DNA from 4 places in the Lachnoclostridium phytofermentans ISDg genome. Region 4 is predicted to be linked to each of the others. Evidence: predicted binding sites of a transcription regulator. Region 4 holds the regulator's gene; each other region holds the start of a gene.
What was found. The regulator Rex, encoded in region 4, represses fermentation and respiration genes when NADH is low (regulators of the CRP and FNR family bind a similar motif). The targets are predictions, from matches to a motif close to ATTGTTAANTANTTAACAAT.

Region 1: the regulator Rex is predicted to act here: its motif matches at 3,963-3,982, upstream of CPHY_RS09040 (oxidoreductase).
Region 2: the regulator Rex is predicted to act here: its motif matches at 2,620-2,639, upstream of CPHY_RS17090 (flavocytochrome c).
Region 3: the regulator Rex is predicted to act here: its motif matches at 2,972-2,991, upstream of CPHY_RS20100 (flavocytochrome c).

Annotation. Positions count from the first base shown of each region.
Region 1 covers NC_010001.1:2,142,837-2,148,468, reverse strand. The annotation lists gene CPHY_RS09045 (SDR family NAD(P)-dependent oxidoreductase) at 208-984, opposite strand; gene CPHY_RS09040 (oxidoreductase) at 1,040-3,853, opposite strand; gene CPHY_RS09035 (PucR family transcriptional regulator) at 4,047-5,609, shown strand; gene CPHY_RS22645 (hypothetical protein) at 5,587-5,632, opposite strand, start outside.
Region 2 covers NC_010001.1:4,017,115-4,022,746, reverse strand. The annotation lists gene CPHY_RS17105 (hypothetical protein) at 71-421, shown strand; gene CPHY_RS17100 (metal-dependent hydrolase) at 559-951, opposite strand; gene CPHY_RS17095 (CapA family protein) at 1,231-2,553, shown strand; gene CPHY_RS17090 (flavocytochrome c) at 2,688-4,481, shown strand; gene CPHY_RS22010 (hypothetical protein) at 4,492-4,656, shown strand; gene CPHY_RS17085 (M3 family oligoendopeptidase) at 5,078-5,632, shown strand, end outside.
Region 3 covers NC_010001.1:4,772,984-4,778,615, reverse strand. The annotation lists gene CPHY_RS20115 (chromosome segregation ATPase-like protein) at 1-108, shown strand, start outside; gene CPHY_RS20110 (response regulator transcription factor) at 399-1,157, opposite strand; gene CPHY_RS21080 (cache domain-containing sensor histidine kinase) at 1,132-2,874, opposite strand; gene CPHY_RS20100 (flavocytochrome c) at 3,117-4,925, shown strand; gene CPHY_RS20095 (ABC transporter ATP-binding protein) at 5,130-5,632, shown strand, end outside.
Region 4 covers NC_010001.1:1,152,141-1,157,772, forward strand. The annotation lists gene abc-f (ribosomal protection-like ABC-F family protein) at 1-569, opposite strand, end outside; gene CPHY_RS04805 (redox-sensing transcriptional repressor Rex) at 1,131-1,778, shown strand; gene CPHY_RS04810 (hypothetical protein) at 1,775-2,542, shown strand; gene acpS (holo-ACP synthase) at 2,567-2,935, shown strand; gene CPHY_RS04820 (bifunctional ADP-dependent NAD(P)H-hydrate dehydratase/NAD(P)H-hydrate epimerase) at 2,949-4,496, shown strand; gene alr (alanine racemase) at 4,489-5,632, shown strand, end outside.

The DNA of each region.
Region 1 (5,632 bases), 990 kb from region 4:
TTCTGTCATCCGAAAAATTAACATCTAATTTAAAAATCCCCGTTTAGTTTTATCTCCAACTCCCCGTTTTCGACCAATGAAAACGGGCAAAAAAGTACCCAGAATCAAAGGTTCCGGGCACTTTTAATCATTAATTAAACCATGATTTTATAAATTTCTGACTATCAACTAACTTAAACTGTTCTACTACCAATTAAAATACTAATTCTATACAAGGGCTCCGCCACCATCTACGATTATGAACTGGCCTTGAACATAACTGGAGCTATCACTGGAAAGATAGAGAACCGTACCATTTAATTCCCCTTTTCTTCCCGGACGTCCTGCTGGGTTCATTGTATTATATTTGTTCAAAAATTCTTCTGACTTAAATAAGGTATCACTCGTCATTTCACTCTCAAAAAGTGCTGGTCCAATGGCATTCACTGTGATACCATATCTTGCATAGGAAGCTGCCATTCCTCTTGTTAAGCCAACCACTGCAGCTTTGGAGGAATTATAGGAATGTCTGATAAATGCATCAAACTTATCCGCAACTACTGCATTTACGGATGCGATATTAATAATTTTACCATAGCCTCTTTCCTTCATTTGTGGAACTACATATTTGCTTGCTAAAAAGATTCCCTTCACATTTGTATCATAGGATTTATCCCAATCCTCCACTGACATACTGTCTACTCCACCACGAACAGCAATTCCTGCATTATTTAGCAAAATATCAATGTGGCCGAAGGTATCAATCACAGTTTGCATCGCTGTTTTTACACTTTCCTCATTTGTAACATCACATCCAACTGCAACTACCTTTCTTCCTATTTTCTCAATTTCTGCTTTTACTTCATTAAGCTTTTCTATACGTCTTGCCAGTAATGCAACATCTGCTCCAGCTTTTGCATAGGCAAGTGCCGCATCTGCTCCAAGCCCTGAACTTGCTCCTGTTACTACAGCTACTTTTCCAGTTAGATCAAACAGTTTTTCCATTTGTATATATCCTTTCTTTTAATAGAGACTACAAATAATATCTCCAATTATTGAATTAAATACGACCTGTTTCCATAAATGCCGTACGGTCATAGCGTCCGGTTAACAAATATGGAATTACATCATTGGCTTCTAACTTTTCTACTAAATTAAGTTTGTGTACTAACAAACTGTTCTTTGAATAAGCACCACCTATTATGGTGTTAACCGGTAGCTCTGCCCATGGGTCATCAATGCTTGATTTTAAATTGAGCGCAACATTTCCTGGTTCCCATGATTGATAATTATATTCACATTGATTCATAAGCAATGCTCCGTTTAGGAAATGAGATACTCCGTTTTCATCCGGCATACGATCAAAATGGAAATAGAAACCGCCTCCAAATGTCTGCTTACCTGCTGCAGGTAATTGATAGAGAGCAGCCGCCAGAGGATTATTATACTCACCTAATTTCATGGTTGCTTCTACAAGCTGTGTTCCTCTTCTGGTTACTCCTGCTGTTACCGTATCACCATTTCTTCGGATGACAAATTCTCCTCCCAGTTTCTTTGGAATACTGCCATTATCACGGCCGCATTGTACTGCCATCTCGGCTCCTGGTCCGCCAAGTACCAGCCCCATCGTATATAATCCAAGTGACTTACCATAGGTTGCATAAACTCCCAAAATTGCTTCATAGTAGTCATCTGCAAATGATGGATTATTAACATGACAGATGGATAAGGTAACCACCGGCATAGAAAATGGTTTCAATGGTGGAGGCAGTATCTTTGCAATTGCTGCCGGGTCAGTAAGATAGCTGATGTAGAGTCCCTCCTGATTATCCATGAGAGATATCTTACCGAAGTTTTGTATTTCCTCTTTGGACGTTAGAAAGCTTGGAGCTTTTTGTTTTTCCGTAAATAAATCCCTTCCTACTTCATAACCTGTACGTACTGCAGGAGCGATAGTTCCATCTTTTATGGCACTTCCTATTACTTTCACCTCTACACCCTTTGCTTCTAATTCAGAAACCAAAGATTGATCCGGTCTAAATCCAAGAGAAAGTACGACTGCATCTGCAGATACATTTACTTCTGCATGGTCTTCCAATCTCTCCAATAAAATACTATCCGTTTTTATCTCTTTTAAAGAATGTCCTAGCAAATATTCTACACCGGATTTAGCCAAGCGGCCACAGACATCAGCTACATTGGTATGGTTTGCATTGGGGGCAGGCTTGTCAAGCATATCAATAATGGTAACCTGATTTCCCTCTTCAAAAAGATATTCTGCAGTCTCTAGTCCTGTAAGTCCTGCACCGATAACAGCTACTTTTTCCCCTTTTAATGCTGATTTACCTGACAGTACCGATTCCACCGTAAATACGTTGTTGCCCATTATACCAGGAATTTTCCCAGGAATAATGGAGTTAGAGCCTGTAGCAAGAATTACTGCATCTGGTTTATATTCCATAATCATATCTGCAGTTGCTTCCGTATTTAACTTTACTTCTACTCCAATACGCTTAAATTCACCGTTATAGTAATCAGCAATCCACTGCATACGTTCTTTTAACGGTGGTTTCTTAGCCAGATTAACAGTTCCTCCAAGTTCACTTTGACGGTCAAGCAAAGTTACTTTTACACCACGGAGGGCAAGGGTTTGTGCTGCACACATTCCTGCTGGCCCACCGCCAACAACTACTGCAGTGTGTCCTTTGGTATCGTGAACAAGGTTCCCATATTTCCGTTCTCTTGCATATCTTGGGTTTAGTGCACATTCCGGCGGTATACCGGCAGCATTATATTCATTCAGACTTTCAAAGCAACGTAGGCAAGAGATGCATTTGCGTAATTCTTTTTCTCTTCCTTCCAGTACTTTTTTACCCCACTCTTCATCGGCATTCCAAGAACGTCCCATGGAAATAAAATCTACTACACCTTCTTCCAGGAATTTTTCCGCTACTGCAGGGTCTCTAAATACAGATACACCGATGACTGGAATTTTTAAATGACTTTTTACTGCTAAAAGCATGTCATGTCTCCAACCCTGTGGAAAAGAAATAGGTTCAATACAGGTCATACCTGTTTCATATAATCCGCAGCTGATATCAAGAAAGTCAATACCTGCCTGCTCTAAAGCCATGGCAATTTTTACACCATCCTGAATATGGATATACTCTTCTGTTACACCTGTCTTATCTAAAAATTCTTCTACACTTAATCGAATACCTATTGGGAAATCAGGACCACATTCTTTCCGAATTCCATTGATAATTTCAATAATAATCCTTAGGCGATTTTCAAAACTTCCGCCGTATTCGTCTTCTCTTTTATTTGTATAAGGAGACAGAAACTGATGCAACAGATATCCATGTGCTGCGTGTAATTCTACGCCGTCACAACCTGCTTTTTTAACTCTTACTGCACCTGCGATAAACTGCGAAATCAATTCTTTTATTTCATCTATGGTAAGTGCACGTGTCTCCTGTTTTACTAATTTACAAGGAATAGGGGACGGTGCAACTACTGGCTGTCCGCCAAGAAGTGCAGACACCGTTTCACGTCCAGGATGATGCAACTGTATAAATATCTTGCTACCATGCTTATGTACTGCTTTCGCAAGTTCAGCCAGTGGACCGATATGACTGTCTTTTGTGACGGACAGCTGCCTCATAAGCCCTGCTCCATGCACATCATTGATACGGGTAATCTCTGGTATAATGATTCCTGCACCGCCAATTGCTCTCGCTTCATAAAATTCAATCATGTCTTCAGACGGTGTCCCATCAAGATTGGCAAGTCCACATCCCATTGGTGACATGACCAAACGATTCTTAATAGTTACCTTTCCAATGCTTCCCACTTCAAATAATTTGTTATACATCTTTTTCCTCCTATTATGTTCTTATATAAGAAATAATCTGCATTAAGCTATAACCTTTATAATGCCATAAGAATACGTTAAAATCAGTAATTCGACAACGTGTATTATGAATGATAAATATTTGACAATTTGTTTATCGTGCACTATAGTAAAACTATATTTTATACAGATCATCGCAGAAATGGGGAAAAATATGACATTTACGAAGTTAATAGAAAGAATTTCAGAAGAATATTCAATTGATATCCTATCCCAAGGGGAAGATTTAGAAATACAGGATGTTGCTTTGATTGATAATAAACATGATAATGCGATTAGGACTACTCTTTACTTTGGTTATGACAAACAATTAACAAACGCTGTGTCGGTTCCATATCAATGCATAATTGCTCGCACGGATCTTGCAGCGCCTCCCCTTTCCACTGTGGGTAATATTGCTTTAGTATCGGAAGACTCTTTATTTACTATATTCAACGATGCAAAAGCTTTGATTGAAACGACTCGTAAAGGGATTGGAATTTTTGAGGAACTTACTGCTCTCGCAGATAAAACCCATAACATTGAAGCCGTTATTGATGCTGCCTCTGTAAGGCTTGGAAATTCTTTACTATTCTGTGATATGAACTTTAAAATCATTGCCAGTTCTACTTCTGTCCCTGTCCTCGATCCTCTTTGGAAAGAGAATACGAAACAGGGATACTGCTGCTATGAATTTATTAGTGAAGTAAAAGAATTGAAATCTATACGTAACGCTTCTCAGACTACAGCCGCTGTTGAAGTTACCTGCATCAAATCCCCTTACCGTAAGTTAAGCAGTAAAGTTTTTCATAATCAAACTCAGATTGGGTTCTTATTGATGATTGAAGGAGAGAACAATTTTCTTCCTTACCATTTTGAAATGCTAAGCATAATAAGCCATGTTATTAGCTACACCATAGCGTACTATACACCTAACCTTTTTGAAAAAAACAGCCTTTATCATGAATTATTATATGATATGCTGATTGGTGCGCCTGAAAAGGATATCATGCCAAGACTGGCAGAACTACATTTTCCTGACAAAATGCTGGTTCTATTCATTCGTCCTACAAAATATCTTGGACTACAGTACTTAAAAAGCTCTGTATGCAAGAATCTGAAAATACAGATTCCCGGTACCCATGTTACTTATCATAAAAACGGTATTGTGGCGGTAATTCCGTTAAAGGAAGATACTGAAATGAATTTAATGTTACTAGAACTATTGAAATGCTTTTCAAAAAAGGAACACATACGAATTGGAATCAGTAATTCTTTTGCTTGTATTGAAAACTTTGTAAGCCATTATGAACAAGCCCATGCTGCATTAAAGTTGGGTCATAAATTAAACCCGGAAGGTTTGGTATACCACTATCAAAATTATCAGATTTTTGATTTGTTTTCGGAAGCAAAGAATCCCGATAAATTAGGACGGTTCTGCCATCCTGCTCTGGCAGTTCTCCGTCAGTATGACCATGAAAACAGTTCCCAGCTGTATAAGACCTTATGTGTCTTCATAAATAAGGGATGTAACATTAAATTAACTTCAGAAAGTTTATTTATTCACCGAAATTCACTTGTCTACCGTTTAAATCGTATCACTGAATTAAGCCAGGTTGACCTTTCAGACATTAATACGCTTTTCCTGCTTCGACTTTCTTTCCTCATTGACCAGTATAATGAGCAAAATAAAAGCTCGGCTAAATCCTTTCAGCCTAATAATGCATTAACAATTTAAAATACTCGTGAAGGAGTAGTTTT
Region 2 (5,632 bases), 2.0 Mb from region 4:
CAAACGTCTTATAATAAATGTGGGGATATCAAAATTTAACATATGAGTATACGATTAAGGGGTGAATTTATTGAAGAAAGTCATTTTCATGCTAATGATAATGTTATGTTTATCAGCTTCAGTTCATCCAATGGAGGCGTTTGGAATTATACCGACATATTCAGAGGAATCTGACAAAAGAATTGATAACGTAACCGTATTACAGTCTGTGGTATTTGATACTTTCCTAATAAAATCGGAAACTTTGCCTAAAGAACAAGCGAACAAGCCGATTGAAGAGAATCCTAAACAAGAAGGACAGGCTAATACAGAGGAAGCACCTGCTAAAGTAGATATTATATACATACTACTGGTTATCATCGGTTTTATGCTGTTAGGAGCCTTTATGCTTCATGCGAAGGAAAAAAGAAAAGATTTATAATAGGGGCAAAAGGACCTGTTGCAAAATAAGTTACCAAACCTAAGGTATCATATTTTGCAACAGGTCTTTTTCATGCAGAGCATTCAGATGCCACAAATTTTGTGGTAGCACAGTAGATTCCAAGCTCATTTACTCTTTTATCTTGGAATACGAAAGAAACTGTAGCGTTTTTTCGAAGGATAAAACAAGCAGATACCTTTTGAACGTAGTGGTAACATGTCTAGAATTAAATGACTACTAATGCCAATAAAAAGCCCTAAAGCAATACTTAAGTTAAATTGAAGTACGATAATACTGGTAATAAATAAAAATAGTAAGCTATGAGTAAGGGTTCTATGTTTGATCGGTAGATGAACAATTGACCCAAGAAAACTCTTTTTATGGTCGATATCTGGCAATAAAGAACCTAATACAGATGCAGTGATATAATCAAATGATGTAATGGGTAAATCCCAGTGATAAGTTTTATTACAATAAAGCAGTAATCCTGAGATGGCAAGACCACCGATAATATGTGTTTTTCCTTTCATAAAAATTCCTCATGTCTAACAATTCTAGTAAAACTCCCATGAAGTGATAAGTAAATCGATGAATAGCTAAAAATAATAGGTTTCGCTCATACTGAGTAAAAACCAAGATGTATCCCACCGTGTGCTATTGTAGACATAGTTTATCTCATAATTTATCTATAGAAGTAACTGTGTGAATATGGTATAGAAAAATAACCTGGATTTCTAGTGGAATATTATGGGACAAGTGAGCATATGATAGAAATGATATTTAATTTTAATATGGAGATTATGTTTAGTATGAATATTAAGTTTAGCATTAATACAAAGTTTACTATGAATATGAAATATATCTTACGAAATATAGGGGCTTTCCTTCTTACTTTTATACTTATATTCCTATGTTGTACAAACTTTAAAAGTCAGATAGTATTTGCAAAAAAGCAAGAAACTCTAATAAGAAAAGCATACCAGCCTCTAAGTAAGATAAGTAAGAACCGTTATATATTGGAGGATGATGGTGTTTATCGAAAAAAGATGAGCGAAGACGAGCTAATATTACTAAGTGGTAAGGATGAACCAATGGATATCGCAAAAAGCGCGACTGTGATGATAACTGGAGATCTTATGTGCTTACGTGCTCAACAGTATGGGGCAAAGAGTAAAAGTACATATGTTTTTAATGATAGTTTTTCTTTTGTGAAACAAATATTTTCAAATAGTGATTTGGTCATTGGAAATCTTGAAACCTTAACATCTCATTCAAATTACTATACCTACGAACAAAAAACAATAGAAGGTTCCCCTAATTGCAATGCGCCTGGAACTTTTTTAGATGCTTTACGGTATGCAGGTTTTGACGCAGTAGTTACTGCAAATAATCATTGTCTCGATGGTGGAATGGCCGGAATTAGAGAAACAATAGAAAAATTACAGGAATATCATATAGCACAAGTAGGAACTTACTTAGGAAATGATTTACCTAGGTTTCTTATCTATGAAGTAAATGGAATTAAAATTGGGGTTTTAAGTTATACGGAATATATTAATTTTCGTCAAAGTTTATCCGCAAATGATTTAAATAATTTTGTTAACTGTTATAGTAAAGCGTCAGTAGAACGTGATGTTAAGGAAGCAAAAAAGGCTGGGGCAGAATTTGTTATAGCGTATAATCATTGGGGAATAGAAAATACAACAGAGATTACGAATCTTCAGAAACAACATGCAAAAGAAATGGCAGAGGCTGGAGTGGACGTTATTATCGGATCACATCCTCATTGTTTACAAGAAGCAGTATACATAAAGACAAGTGATAAAAGACAAGTACTATGCATGTATTCTATGGGGAATTTTGTATCAAGTATGGCTACCGAAGCAAATAACGATACAATCATCCTGCGCCTTCTGGTTAGTAAGGAAGATGGGAAAGTAACATTAAAGCAATCAGGATATTATCCACTAAAAGTTTTTCCTGTTTATGAAAATAAACACTATGTGATTGTCCCGACACAAAAAGAGTTTCAAAAAGGAAATACTACAACAGCGTTAGAGAAAGCGGGTAAGCGGATTAAGAATGTGTTAGGAACAACCATTAAGGAGTGGAAAGTCAAAGAATCCAAATAATATTCTCTTTTACACATAAATTCCAATTAAAGTATACAAACTATTGGTAGCAACTGTGAAATTGGCAGTGCAATATATTTAACAATAAGAGAACGTAATAGTTTTGTGCTTTATTGTTAGTAAAGGAGAATATTATGAAAAGGCGTATTGTTGCAATCGCTATGATTGTAATCATGGCATTTGTATTAATGTCTTGTAGTAAGAAACAAAACGAGGGAGGAGCTACACCCTCAGCAACGCCTTCCGCGGGCGGAAGGTTTACACCCGGAACTTATGAAGGAAAAGCATCCGGGTATGGCGGAGAAATAACCGCGACAGTTGTCCTAAGTAATGACCGAATTGAATCAGTTAATGTATTTGGACCAAATGAGACAAAGAACATAGGATCCATTGCAGTGAGTGACTTACCACCAAAAATTGAGGAACAACAATCAGTTCAGGTTGATGTTGTGAGCGGTGCAACTACAACAAGTAAAGCAATTATAGAAGCAGTTACAGCAGCACTTACAAGTGCTGGTGTCGATGTATCTAAATTGGCACCAGTAGAACCAGAAGCGACAAAAGGAGCTTCACTACCAGAAGAAATGATAGCAGTTGATGTATGTGTTATCGGGGCAGGTGGGGCTGGAATGACAGCAGCAATTGAAGCCAAGGCTGCAGGGCTATCTGTCGTTATCTTAGAGAAGATGCCAATGGCGGGAGGGAATACCGTAAAGGCAACCGGTGGTATTAATGCAGCAAATACTCCTCTTCAAAAGCAACTGGGAATTGCAGATACAGTTGAGAGTTTCGTTGCAGATACCATGAAAGGCGGAAAATATTTAAATAATGAAGCTTTAGTACGTACTATGGTGGAGAATTCAGCGGATGCTATCGCTTGGTTAGATTCGATTGGAGCACCATTAACAAATTTATCATTTTCTGGTGGAGCTACTTTTAAGAGAATGCATGCACCAGAAGGCGGAGCACCAATTGGAAATTACATTGTGAATACCTTTCTAAATAATATAGAAAGTAATGGAATTGATATACTATATAATACAAAAGCAACTGAAATTTTAATGGATCAAGGTAAAGTATCTGGAGTTTTAGCAAAGGGAAAAGAGAAAGACTATAAAATAGCATGTGAAGCTGTTGTTCTTGCAACAGGTGGATTTGGTGCTAATGAAGCTATGGTAGAGGAATATGATAAAAAGCTTGCTGGTTATAAAACAACGAATACTCCTGGAGCTACCGGTGATGGTATTATAATGGCACAGGATATCGGTGCAAATGTAGTTGATATGGATCAAATTCAAACCCATTCGACAGTAGAGCAGGAAAACAGTATTATGATAACAGAATCTGTTCGTGGTCAAGGAGCAATCCTAGTGAATCGTAACGGAGAGCGTTTTTATAATGAATTAAGTACGAGAAACTCACTGTCTAATGCAATTTTAGAACAAGAGGGGAGTTCCGCTTATCTAATTTTTGATCAACAACTAAGAGAGAAACTAAGTGCTGTAGAAAGTTATATCAATGCAGATATCGTAAAAGAAGCGAATAATCTTTCAGAACTTGCAAGTGATATTAATGTAGATCCAGATAAATTAATCCAGACAGTGGCAAATTGGAATAAAACAATTACAGAAAAGGGACAAGATTTATTCAATCGTACCACTGGTATGGAGACAACTATTTCAAAAGCACCTTATTATGCAATTAAAGTAGCACCTGCAATTCATCATACGATGGGTGGTGTAGAGATTAATACGAAGGCAGAGGTAATTTCTACGGATGGCAAGCCAATCAAAGGGTTATTCGCAGCAGGAGAAGTTACTGGAGGAATCCACGGTGCGAACCGAATTGGTGGTAATGCGGTATGTGATATTGTAGTTTTTGGAAGAATTGCTGCAAAAAGTGCGGCAGAATATGTTAAAACACATTAAGGGAGGCCATATGAATAATAATAATTCATTTCATTCGAATAATTCTGAGAAAAGAGAGCAAAAGAAACAAAACGAAAAGTTTAACAGTACTACTCAAAAGGCAAAAGTAGAAAATCAAAATCAAACGCATAATTCGAAAAAGGAAGGGATTGCACCAATTAACCGTGCAAAATAAGATTAAGAGGAATAGGAAAGGAACTAGCATACATCCATTAGTTTTTGCTAGTTCCTTAATTCTTGACATGGATAAGCTAAGAAGTGTACTTTTTCCTGTTATATAAGAAAAATCCAATCAAAATTTATCAACACACGAGAAAATTTATGTTATAATAATCTATAAACTCACATGACACTACTTATATAATAAAAAAGGTGGTATAGTGCTAGTTTCAATACAGATGAAAATTCAGGATAAATGCTTCTAGGGATGCACCTTTACCCTGTGGATTTTGCTAGATGAAGATTTTCAACTAATCAAATTGTCTTTGTACTTAAGGTAGAGACCTAGCGAGCATTCAAGATTACATACTGAAATTTTTATGTTCAAAAGAACAACTTAGGATTCATTAAATATTAAAAGCGAAAGGAAGAAGGATATGAATACTACATGGTCATTAGATGCATTATACACTGGATATGATGATGAAAATTTTAAAGAGGATATGAAACAGTTTGATTTGATGAGTGTTAAGATGGATAATTTATCAAAAGAACTTGATAATTTACCGGAAAAACAAGCACTAAATCAAATTTTTGATTGTTTAGAGGAAGCTTTTCGATTAGAGCATCTCGCTGCTTACTGCTCTCTACGTCAGTCTACGAATACACAAGAAACAGAAGCAACTTCGTATCTGGGTCAAATCAATCAAAAATCCTCCAATTTAGCAAAAGCAAATACTATTTTTATGAAATATATTGCTAAAATAGATGATATCGATGCGTTAATAAAAGAGGATGAAAGACTAAGTGAATATGCTTATTTCATCCGTAAAATAAAGGAAAACAATAAACATCTATTGAGCGATGAGACAGAAGAAATCATTGCTAAGATGTCAATTTCAGGTGCTAATGCATGGAGTGAATTACAAAGCTATCTTACTTCAACGGTGAAGGCATTGTATGATGGAGAGGAAGTTACTCTATCAGAAATT
Region 3 (5,632 bases), 1.2 Mb from region 4:
CAAAGACAACAAACTGTTGTGGTAGATTATCATAGCTCAGTAGAAGCAAGAGAGACTGAATTTACTCCATTAAAGTATGAGCAGACGAGTTTTGAGTTTTATCAATAAAAGAATGAGCGGTTCTGTAAAAAATTTAATTATACTTATTTTACTATAGTAATAAAAAATTTTTATTATATTATTGGTACACCTGGTTCTGGATACGGACCAGGAGGATAAGGATATTTAGACTGATTGCTTTTGGAACTTATCAAGCTACGTTGGAAGCAATCGAATGATAAAAGTCATAATATTATAAACGTAGTGAACAGTCTAATGTAATATAAAAAGATAGGAGCAGATAAAACATATGTATGTGTTTTATCTGCTCTGTTTTTAAAAAATGAAAATCAAATTTGTTATCCACGCATGTTACGATATTCTACGGGAGAAACACCGGTATGATTTTTGAATACCCGAGAAAAATAATGTTGACTGGAATAACCAACAAGTTCTGCAATTTGGGCGATTAATAGATTTTCTCTGGAAGATAAAAGAAAGATTGCTTGTTGAATCCGTAGTTTATTTAGATATTCTGTAAAACTTAAATTGGTACTTTTCTTAATTATTCGGGTCAGATAAGATTGGCTGATATGAAATTTATCAGCAACAAAATTAAGACTCATATTACTATCGCAGTGATGATCGTTGATATAAGCGGATACCTTTTCACATACCGTACCGTTCGTTGCATCTGACACAGAAGTTATATCGGTATCTGTTGAAACTATAACTTCTTCTTTTTTTTCAAGTGTTTCTAAGGCATGTTCCACCACGGATAACAGCTGGCTTCGCTTGATAGGTTTTAAAAGATAATGAAAGGCACCCAATTCGATTGCTTTTTGAGCAAATGGAAAGCTGTCATGCCCAGAGACGATAATGAATTTCGAAGACGGTAGAAAATCTTTGGATTGTTCAATCACATCAAGCCCGGTAATGGCAGGCATCGTGATATCAATGATGACAAGGTCTGGACGCGTTGACTGCATCATCTCGAGCGCTTGTCGTCCATTTGCGGCTTGCCCAACGATAGTAACAGGTAAACTAGAGGCTTGAATGAGTTTGGCTATGCCTTCGCGTATTATCTTTTCATCATCTGCAATTAATAATTTTCTCATTGTTTTGCATCTCCTTTACTGCTGGAATAATAATCGTAGCGGTTGTCCCAATCTGCTCTTCACTGGTAATGGAAATACCATACTCCTTACCATACACCATTTGTATTCTACGGTGAATGTTATATAGGCCATATCCCTTACCGGGAGCGTCCTGTTCCAATGAGCGGAGTAACGTTTTAAGTTTTGGGGGTGACATACCAACGCCATCATCTTGTACAATAATTTGAATGGTATCCTCTTTTCTTAATACTCTGACAGCAATCGTACCATGGGAAAGCTTTGGTTTAATTCCGTGATACAGTGCATTTTCAACCAATGGCTGCACAATCAGTTTGATTGTAACATATTCTGAGACATCAGGGTCACAGGAAATGGTAAAGTTTAAAATATCTTCATAACGTTTTTGTTGAATAAATAGGTAACTCTTAACATGTTCAATTTCCTTTATCACAGAAATAAATTCTTTGCCATCACTGAGAGAAATTCGGAAGAAATCGGACAAAGCCTCAATCATTTCAGATAGCTCAAGGGCGTTATGATCATAGGCTCTCCATTGAAGATTATCCAGTGTATTATATAAAAAATGAGGGTTAATCTGTGATTGTAATACCTGAAATTCAGCAGTACGCTTTGCCACTTCTTCTTCCTTAATTCGTTCCATTAGAAAGGAAATCTGTTCCGTCATTGTGTAAAAGTTATTGGCAAGGAATGCAAGTTCATCCTTTTTGCCACTGATTACCTGTTTCGGTAAATCAAAACTTCCATCCTTTACAAGTTGCATTGCTTTTGAAAGCTTATAAATAGGAGCAGTAATGGTACGAGAAAATAAGAAACAACTTACGATAGATATGGCAAGCATAAGGATCCATATCACTAAAATGGTATAGATTAAGTTTTGTGTATGTAAATTTAATTCCTTCAAAGAAGTCATAGTACATAAAGACCAACCATTGGAGTATGGAATTGGAGAATAAAATACCACTTGTTCTTTCCCTTTTTCTTCTTTAAATGAAAAAAGACCAACGTTCTTTGCTATTGGTTCTTTGATATGCGACACTAAATTTGCCAGCTCAGATGCGCTTATGCCTTGAATTGGATTGCTGGTATAAAGATTTCCTTTGGAATCCATAATCCATGAAGAACCATTATAAAAATCAATGCCTTCTGTAATTTCAGATAATTTATACAGAGAAATCGCACCATTAATAAATCCAATTTTTTCATTCTCATCATCGTATATTGGATAACAAATGAGTGTGATTGGCAAGCTATCTGTTTTAGAAAGTAAGGGAGTACTAATGATGTATTCTTCATCGGTTGACATGGCATGTTGAAAATAATCACGTTTGGATACGTCAATGGTTTGTTCATCACAGACATAACCAAGTCCATTTGTCGTTCCGGCAGCAAATGTCCCGTATTCATTTCCATAATGCTCTCCAACATTTTGATTTAACCGTTTGATAAAAGTTTGTAAGCTTTTTGTTTCCATTGTTCGAAGTGCTTCCGTCTGACTAATCACTCGAATTTCACTTATTCGCTGATTCAACCAAGAGCCAATTTCGTTTGCCTTTGACTCAACAATTTGTGTATTCAGGTTTTCTAAACTTATTTGATTGGAAGTTAATATTCGATCTCTTACCATAAATAAAAGGCAAGAGAAAGCAAATGAAATACAAATACTAAATAGTAATGCAATTTTTGTATGCAATTTCATAAGGTCCCTCTTTCAAGCATTGAATGTTCGTTAAAGTACAAAAATACGAAAATTAGTGTAAATACAAATCGCTGTCAGTATACTATAATCTAAATTATATGACAAGTATTTAACAAACTTTTTGACAAAAATAAATAATTTCAATGAAAAACATTCGATTATACAACAATAAAATGGAAGAAATTCGAATGTGTTTTCGATTGTTGAGAGGTTTTAGCACAATGGGAAAGAGGAGAATGAAGATGAGAAAGTCAAAATTAGTAGTTCTTGGGTTAATTGCGGCTCTTGCACTAACAGGCTGTGGCTCAAAAGCAAAAGAGGAACCAAAAACATCACCAGATACAGACGCAACGGCAACAGCCATTCCAAGTGGGACTTTCACTGGAGAAGGTGAAGGAAAAGGTGGAAAAATCAAAGTTGAATTAACATTAGAAAATGGAGAGATCAAAAAGATTGATGTTCTTGAAAATAACGAAACTCAAGGATTTGCAGATGCAATGCAAACGATTACTGATGCGATGATTGGAACAAACTCATTTGACGTAGATTCTGTAAGTGGTGCTACCTTAACATCCACAGGATTTAAAACAGCAGTAGAAAATGCATTTGAAAAAACAGGTGCTTCCAAAGATCAATTGGTTGCAAAAGAAGCAGCGGGAACAAGTAATAAAGAAGAAAGAGAAGCAGCGTATACTGCTGATGTAGTTATAGTTGGTGCGGGTGGAGCTGGTTTAACAGCTGCAATTGAAGCTGCTAACAACGGAGCTTCTGTTATTTTACTTGAAAAGATGCCAATGGAAGGTGGTAACACATTAATTTCTGGTGGTGAATATGCAGCACCAGGCAACTGGCTTCAAAAAGAAGAAGGTATTGAGGATAGTAAAGATCAATTCTATGAAGACATCTTAAAAGGTGGAGACTATGAAAATGATCCGGAACTCGTTCGTGTCTTAGCAGATCATGCATTAGAATCTGCAGAATGGTTAAAAGATGAAGTAAATGTAACATTTGAAGATTACATGCTTTTCTTTGGTGGACATTCTGTAAAACGTAGTTTAGTTCCAAAAGATGCAAGTGGTGTGGAGTTAATTAGTAAATTGACAAAAAAAGCGGGGGAAGTTGGTGTAATTACTCACTTAAATACTACTGCAAAAGAACTAGTTGTAGAAAATGATAAAGTGGTTGCAGTAAAAGCAGAGTTTGACGGAAAAGAAATCACTTACAGTGCAAACAAAGGTGTTATTCTTGCAACTGGTGGATTTGGTTCCAATCTTGAGATGAGAGTAAAATATAACCCAGAAATGAATGAAAAGATTCTTTCTACAAACTCTGTAGGTAGTACCGGAGATGGTATTACAATGGCAGAAAACGTTGGAGCAGAACTTGTAGATATGCAATACATTCAAACTTATCCAACATGTGATCCAGAACTCGGAACACTTCTTTATGTTGGTGATGTTCGAATGGAAGGACGTTCTATCCTTGTAAATAAAGAAGGAAAACGTTTCGTAGAAGAATTAGAACGTCGTGATGTTATTTCAAGAGCAGTGGTAGCACAAACAGGTGGAGTTTCTTACATGTTCTGGGATGAAGCTTCCATGGTAGCAAGTGGCGTTAATGTAAAGCACCAAAGAGAATATGATTACTTAATTGAAAAAGGTATCCTTATAAAAGCAGATACAATCGAAGAAGCAGCTGCATTCTTTGATATTGATGCCGAAGAATTAAAGAAAACAGTAGAAAAATACAATGAATACGCAAAGAATGGTAAAGATGAAGAGTTCAATAAGAGAGGTACATTAACAGCATTTACAGGTGGACCTTACTATATCATGAAATCCAAGCCAGCAATCCATCATACAATGGGTGGTATTAAAATCAACACAGATGCAAATGTAATCAATACAGACGGAAACATAATCAAAGGGTTATTTGCTGCTGGTGAAGTAACTGGTGATATCCATGGCACAAACCGTTTAGGTAGTGATGCTATTGCAGATATTACTGTATTTGGTCGTATTGCAGGTAGAAACGCTGCAAAAGCGGAATAATTAAAAATAATGATTCGATAGAAAAAATAAGCTGTTGTCAAACTAACGTAAGAATAGTCTGGCAGCAGCTTATTTTTTTCACTAAAAACCCTATATGTTGTAGTTGTTCTATTGATACTACTTGTTAATTGGAAACGATAATGATAATATTAGTTTAGATTATGTCAAAAATGGGAGAACTATGTCTGGAAAGAAGGGTTAACAATGTTAGAGGTAAATCACGTACATAAGGCTTATCAAAATCATACTGCTGTAGAGGACATTAGTTTTCAGATGAAGCAGGGCGAAATTACAGGTTTAATTGGTCCAAACGGTGCGGGAAAATCAACGACAGTATCGATGATCGCAACCTTACTTCGACCGGACAAAGGGCAGATTCTTTTCAATGGAGAGGATATTGCAAAAAACCCTAAAATAATCCGAAGTTCCTTGGGATACGTACCTCAAGACATTGCACTCTACGAGTCACTTACTGGAATGGATAATTTTGAATTTTGGGGAAATGCCTATCATTTATCAAAAGCACTGAAGAAAGAACGAATAAAACAATTGAGTGATATGATAGGTTTTACCGAGAGTGAGTTAAATCGAAAAGTGAAAGAGTACTCCGGTGGTATGAAAAGAAGATTAAATATTGCGGTAGCACTGCTACATGAACCCCAATTAGTAATCTTAGATGAGCCAACCGTTGGGATTGACTTACAATC
Region 4 (5,632 bases):
TTGGTAGGCTCATCTAAGAAGATGATATCTGGTGTACTTAAGAGAAGCTTACCAAGAGCTACACGTGTTTTTTGTCCACCAGAAAGGGTTGATACTTTTTTGTTAAAATCTTCCTCCGTAAAGCCAAGACCTTTTAGTACACCAATTACTTCACTTTGGTAGGCATATCCATTCTTTAACTCAAAATCATGTGTTAGTCTTGAGTAGGAAGAAAGCATTCGTTCTAATTCTGCGCCAGTAGCTGATTTCATATCTATTTCAAGACGGCGAATTGTTTCTTCCATTTTAATTATATCTGATTTTATTGCTAAAACTTCTTCATAAATGGTACTATCTGTGGATAAGTCCTGATGTTGAGCAAGATATCCTACAGTTGCACCTTTAGCAAAGATAATCTCTCCTTCATCGGCAGTTAATTCACCCATGATGATTTTTATTAAGGTAGACTTTCCTGCACCATTAATTCCTACGATAGCTACTTTCTCACGCTCATTTACATGGAAAGCGACTTTATCGAGTATTGGAGTCGTTCCAAAGCTTTTACTAATATTCTTACATGCTAGTATCATGATGTTTCCTCACACTTCTGAAAGGAAGCTGTATAAGAGCTTCACAATAATATAACTTATCAGAAGTTTGCTTTATAAACTTCTGATAAAAGGTGCGCACTTTGCACCGTCAATCCGATTATTGGAACATGTTTTTGTTCCGATAATATAACTTATCAGAAGTTTGCTTTTTAAACTTCTGATAAAAGGTGCGCACTTTGCACCGCCAATCCGATTAATGAAAAAGTACGATTTCCGAACTTTTCCTTGTGAATAAAAAAGCAAAATGAAGTTTATAAGTATTTCATTTTGCATGATAAGAAGACAATATTTCTTCACACTTTCTTAACACCTGCAAATTCTATGAATAGAAGTGTATCGCAGGTGCATATTAACTGTAGAATATTCTAACATACGTAGTATCCTACGTCAAATCATTGACAGGTTATTCACAATTTACTATAATATTTATAATAAGAACACATCCTATCTGTGTATAGTCTGTTGTAATACCAGGGTTACAATCTTATAGATTTGGGGTATAAGAATAGGACAACCTGGAAGGAAAGATGGAGGGTTAGCATGTACGATAAAACAATTTCATCAGCAGTTATCAAGCGTCTTCCAAGATACTATCGTTATCTTGGAGAATTATTAGAGAATGATGTTGTGCGTATCTCTTCGAAAGAGTTAAGCGAAAAGATGAATGTTACAGCATCACAGATTCGTCAGGATCTAAATAACTTTGGCGGTTTTGGTCAACAAGGATATGGTTATAATGTAGAATATCTTTATACCGAGATTGGTAAAATACTTGGTCTGGATAAGAAATATAATGTTATTATTATTGGAGCAGGTAATTTAGGACAAGCGCTTGCAAATTATACAGATTTTGAGAGAAGAGGATTTTATATCTGTGGGATATTTGATGTTAATCCTAGATTGATAGGAATATCCATCCGTGGAATTGAAATCCGTTTAATTGATGAACTAGAAGAATTTATGAAAACAAATACTGTGAATATAGCAGCACTAACGATACCAAAAGCAAAAGCACCGCAGGTGGCGGCAGATTTAGTTAGCCTTGGTATTCATGCAATATGGAATTTTGCACCAACAGATCTAAATTTACCAAAAGATGTTATGGTTGAAAATGTTCACTTGGCAGAAAGCCTTATGAGACTGTCGTATAATTTAAAAGCGGCAGAAGAATCGGGGGAGAGTATTTGAGATTAGGAAAACGTTTTGGCGACAAGTCGGAACCAAAGACGAAATCTTTAAGCGATTTGGATGATTTAGATGAAGACTTCGATCTTGAGTTTGAGAATGTGAAAGTATCAAGTTATGTGGAACCTTCAAGGATGGAACCAAGAAAAATAAATCGGAGTAAAGTATTCTCTGAAATGAGTCTTCGTCAAATCTTTCGAAATCGAAAGATTCCAATAGTAACACTTGATGAACGCTTTATCAACTTATTCCCTGAGGAAAAGATGTCTGGAGTACAACGAAGGTTAAGGGATGAACTTGTCGAATTGATGAAGGATCAGAGCAGAGTCTTAGATGACATCAAAGGATTGAAACGATATAAGTCTCAACTGATGCAGGAAATAATGGATAACATGGAAGTTGATCATACACCGATTGGTAGGCTAAAAGAAAGAAAATTAGCTAAAAATCAAAAACTTATTGAAGATATCAATCAAAAGTTATTGATTGCAGAGGACAGTCTCGAAAAACTACCAGGTGAAATAGCTGCAAAAAATGAAGAATTGATGGTTGAGAGTTTACAGAGTTGCTATGGTAACATATTTGAAAAGAATTTAAGAAAAAAATCCTTAGAAGATGAAATCAGGGAAACTGAGGTAAAGCTGCGAAATTTAAAAAAGCAAAAACTTGAAATCGAGAAAGATTATCGTGGAACTTATACATATCTCTATGACATGCTAGGGACTGAGATGATGCGTAAGATTGACGAAGAACAAGATTTACTATAATGAATTAGAGTGGAGTTTCTTACCATGATTTTTGGAATTGGCACGGATATGATAGAAATTAACCGTGTAGTGAAAGCTTGCGAACGGAAAACATTTCTTACGAAGATTTATACGGAGCAGGAACAGAAGCTGCTTCTTTCGGATATACGAAAGGCAGCTTCGAATTTTGCTGTAAAAGAAGCAGTTGTAAAAATGTTTGGAACAGGTTTTCGTGCGATTGCACCAAATGAGATTGAAGTACTACGCGATAATCTTGGGAAACCTTATGTAAATTTATATGGAAATGCAGAAATTTTAGCGAAGGAACATAATGTCGAGAGGATTCATGTCTCTATAACAAATACGAAGGAATTAGTTAGTGCCTATGTAATAGGTGAGATTATCCGGGAGTAGGAGGCGGTTAGTTATGCGGTATGCACTAGATGCGGTGCAAATGAAAAACTTAGATAAGAAAACAATCGAGCAGATTGGAATTCCAGCAATGGTTCTCATGGAGCGTGCAGCACTTTATGTGGCGGAACAAGTCAGAGAACATGCAAAACCGACCGATAAGATCATCGCGGTTTGCGGAACCGGCAACAATGGCGGTGATGGGATTGCAGCTGCTCGCATTTTGCATTTATGGGGGTATCACGTAACCATCGGAATCATCGGTGAAATGGAAAAGTTTTCGAAAGAATGTAGAGAACAGTGGAAGATTGCGAAAAATTTAGGGTTATCCATCCGTACCGAATGGGAAATAACAGAATATAATATAGTAATTGACGGTATCTTTGGTATAGGCCTTGGCAAACCGGTGAGTGGTGAATATGCGAAGGTGATCCAAAGTATTAATCAAAGTGACTGTTATGTGGTTTCGATTGATATACCGTCTGGTATTAGTGCAAGTAATGGGCAAGTCTTTGGTTGTGCAGTAAAAGCAAACGAAACGGTTACTTTTGGTGAACAAAAACTTGGACTATTGCTTTACCCAGGGGCAACTTATGCTGGAAAGATTCATATCGCGGATATCGGATTTGCAAAGGAAAAACTGGACAGTCTTACCTACACTTACTACGAAACTACTGATTTAGATAAACTACCAATCAGAATGCCATATTCCAATAAAGGGAGCTATGGAAGAGTACTCGTGATTGCAGGAACAGAAAGCATGACTGGTGCAGCTTATTTTAGTGCGGCAGCAGCATATCGTATGGGAGCGGGTTTAGTAAAGATCCTTTCAGCGAAGAAGGCAATTCCTGTGCTTCAGGGAATGCTTCCGGAAGCTTTGTTTGCAGCCTATGATGAGGAGGATTATGAGGAACAGGTTAACAAAGCATTGGAGTTTGCAACTGTGATTGTTATAGGACCAGGTCTAGGGGTAGAGGCTATCGCTAAGAAATTATTGCTTAAAGTATGTAAAGAAGCGAAAGTGCCTCTTATTGTAGATGCAGATGGAATTAATTTACTGGCTATGTTGGCAGATGAAATGATACCTGATGTATTACAGCTAACAGACGAGGTTGAACGTTTGCATCAACGAATTTACTATATAAAGGAAATACTACCAGAAGGAACTATCTTGACACCTCATTTAAAGGAGCTTTCTAGGCTTACTTTATATCCACTTAATAAAATTCCTTGTAATTTAATTGACATAGCCAGCTATTGTACTTATAATAACTTAATGATTTATGTGTTAAAAGATAGCAGGACTATCGTTGCTTCGAAAGACTTGCGTTATATCAATGTATCCGGTACCCATGGAATGGCGACCGGAGGCAGCGGCGATGCACTCACGGGAATCATTGCTGGATTGATAGCAGGGGGACTTGAAGCAGGAAAGGCAGCAACACTAGGTGTGTATCTTCATGGACTGGCAGGAGAAGAAGCCGCCAAAGTAAAATCAACCTACTCTATGTTAGCTGGGGATATGATCGAAGCGTTGCCGGAGGTTTTAAGAAATCATGATTGAAGAAACGTATAATCAAAGATACTTGCGTGTAAGCGCTAATATTAATTTGGATGCTATTATTCATAATGTTGCGGAAGCTAGAAAGAACATAAAGAAAGAGACTGGGATTTTTGCTGTAATTAAGGCAGATGGTTATGGCCATGGAGCGGTTCCAATTGCAAGAGCTATTGATAATGACGTAGAAGCTTATGCAGTAGCGATTGTGGAAGAAGGAATAGAGCTTCGTGAGGCAGGTATAACAAAGCCTATCTTAATATTAGGATATACGGCTCCAGAACTTCTGACCGAAATAGTCCAATATGATTTGACTCAGACAGTTTTTCAACTGTCGATGGCAGAAAAATTGGATGAAATTGCAAGAACTCTTGGCAAGGTAGCCAAAATTCACATAAAGCTTGACACTGGTATGAGTAGAATAGGATACCAGCCGACAGCCGAAAGCATTGACGAAATTGTCAGGATGAAGAAACTTTCTAATTTAATGTTAGAGGGTATCTTTACTCATATGGCATGTGCGGATATGACAGATAAAACATCGGCAAAAAAACAATTTGAATTGTTTACAGCCTTTGTTAATCAGTTAGAAGAGCAAGGGGTTAAATTGCCTATACAACACATTTCTAATAGTGCTGGGACAATCGACCTTCCGGAAATGAATCTTAGTATGGTACGGTTTGGAATAAGTCTCTACGGATTATATCCGTCCGAAGAAGTTGATAAGAATCACCTTAGCTTAGAACCAGCGATGGAACTTAAAACACATATCTCATTTGTAAAGGAACTGGAACCAGGCCATGGAATCGGTTATGGAAGTACATTTGTCACGAAGAAAACGATGACAATCGCAACAGTACCGGTGGGTTATGGGGATGGTTTTCCAAGACAGCTGTCAAATGTTGGCAGAGTCTTGGTTCATGGAGAATTTGCCCCAATTGTGGGTAGAATATGTATGGACCAGTTTATGATAGATGTTACAGACATACCTGAAGTTAAACAGGGAGATATCGTGACGTTAGTTGGAAGAGATGGCGATAATATTATACCAGTAGAAGAACCTGCAGACCTCGCTGGCTCCTTTAACTATGAATTTGTCTGTAATGTAGGAAAGAGAATTCCAAGAGTTTATTATCAGAATG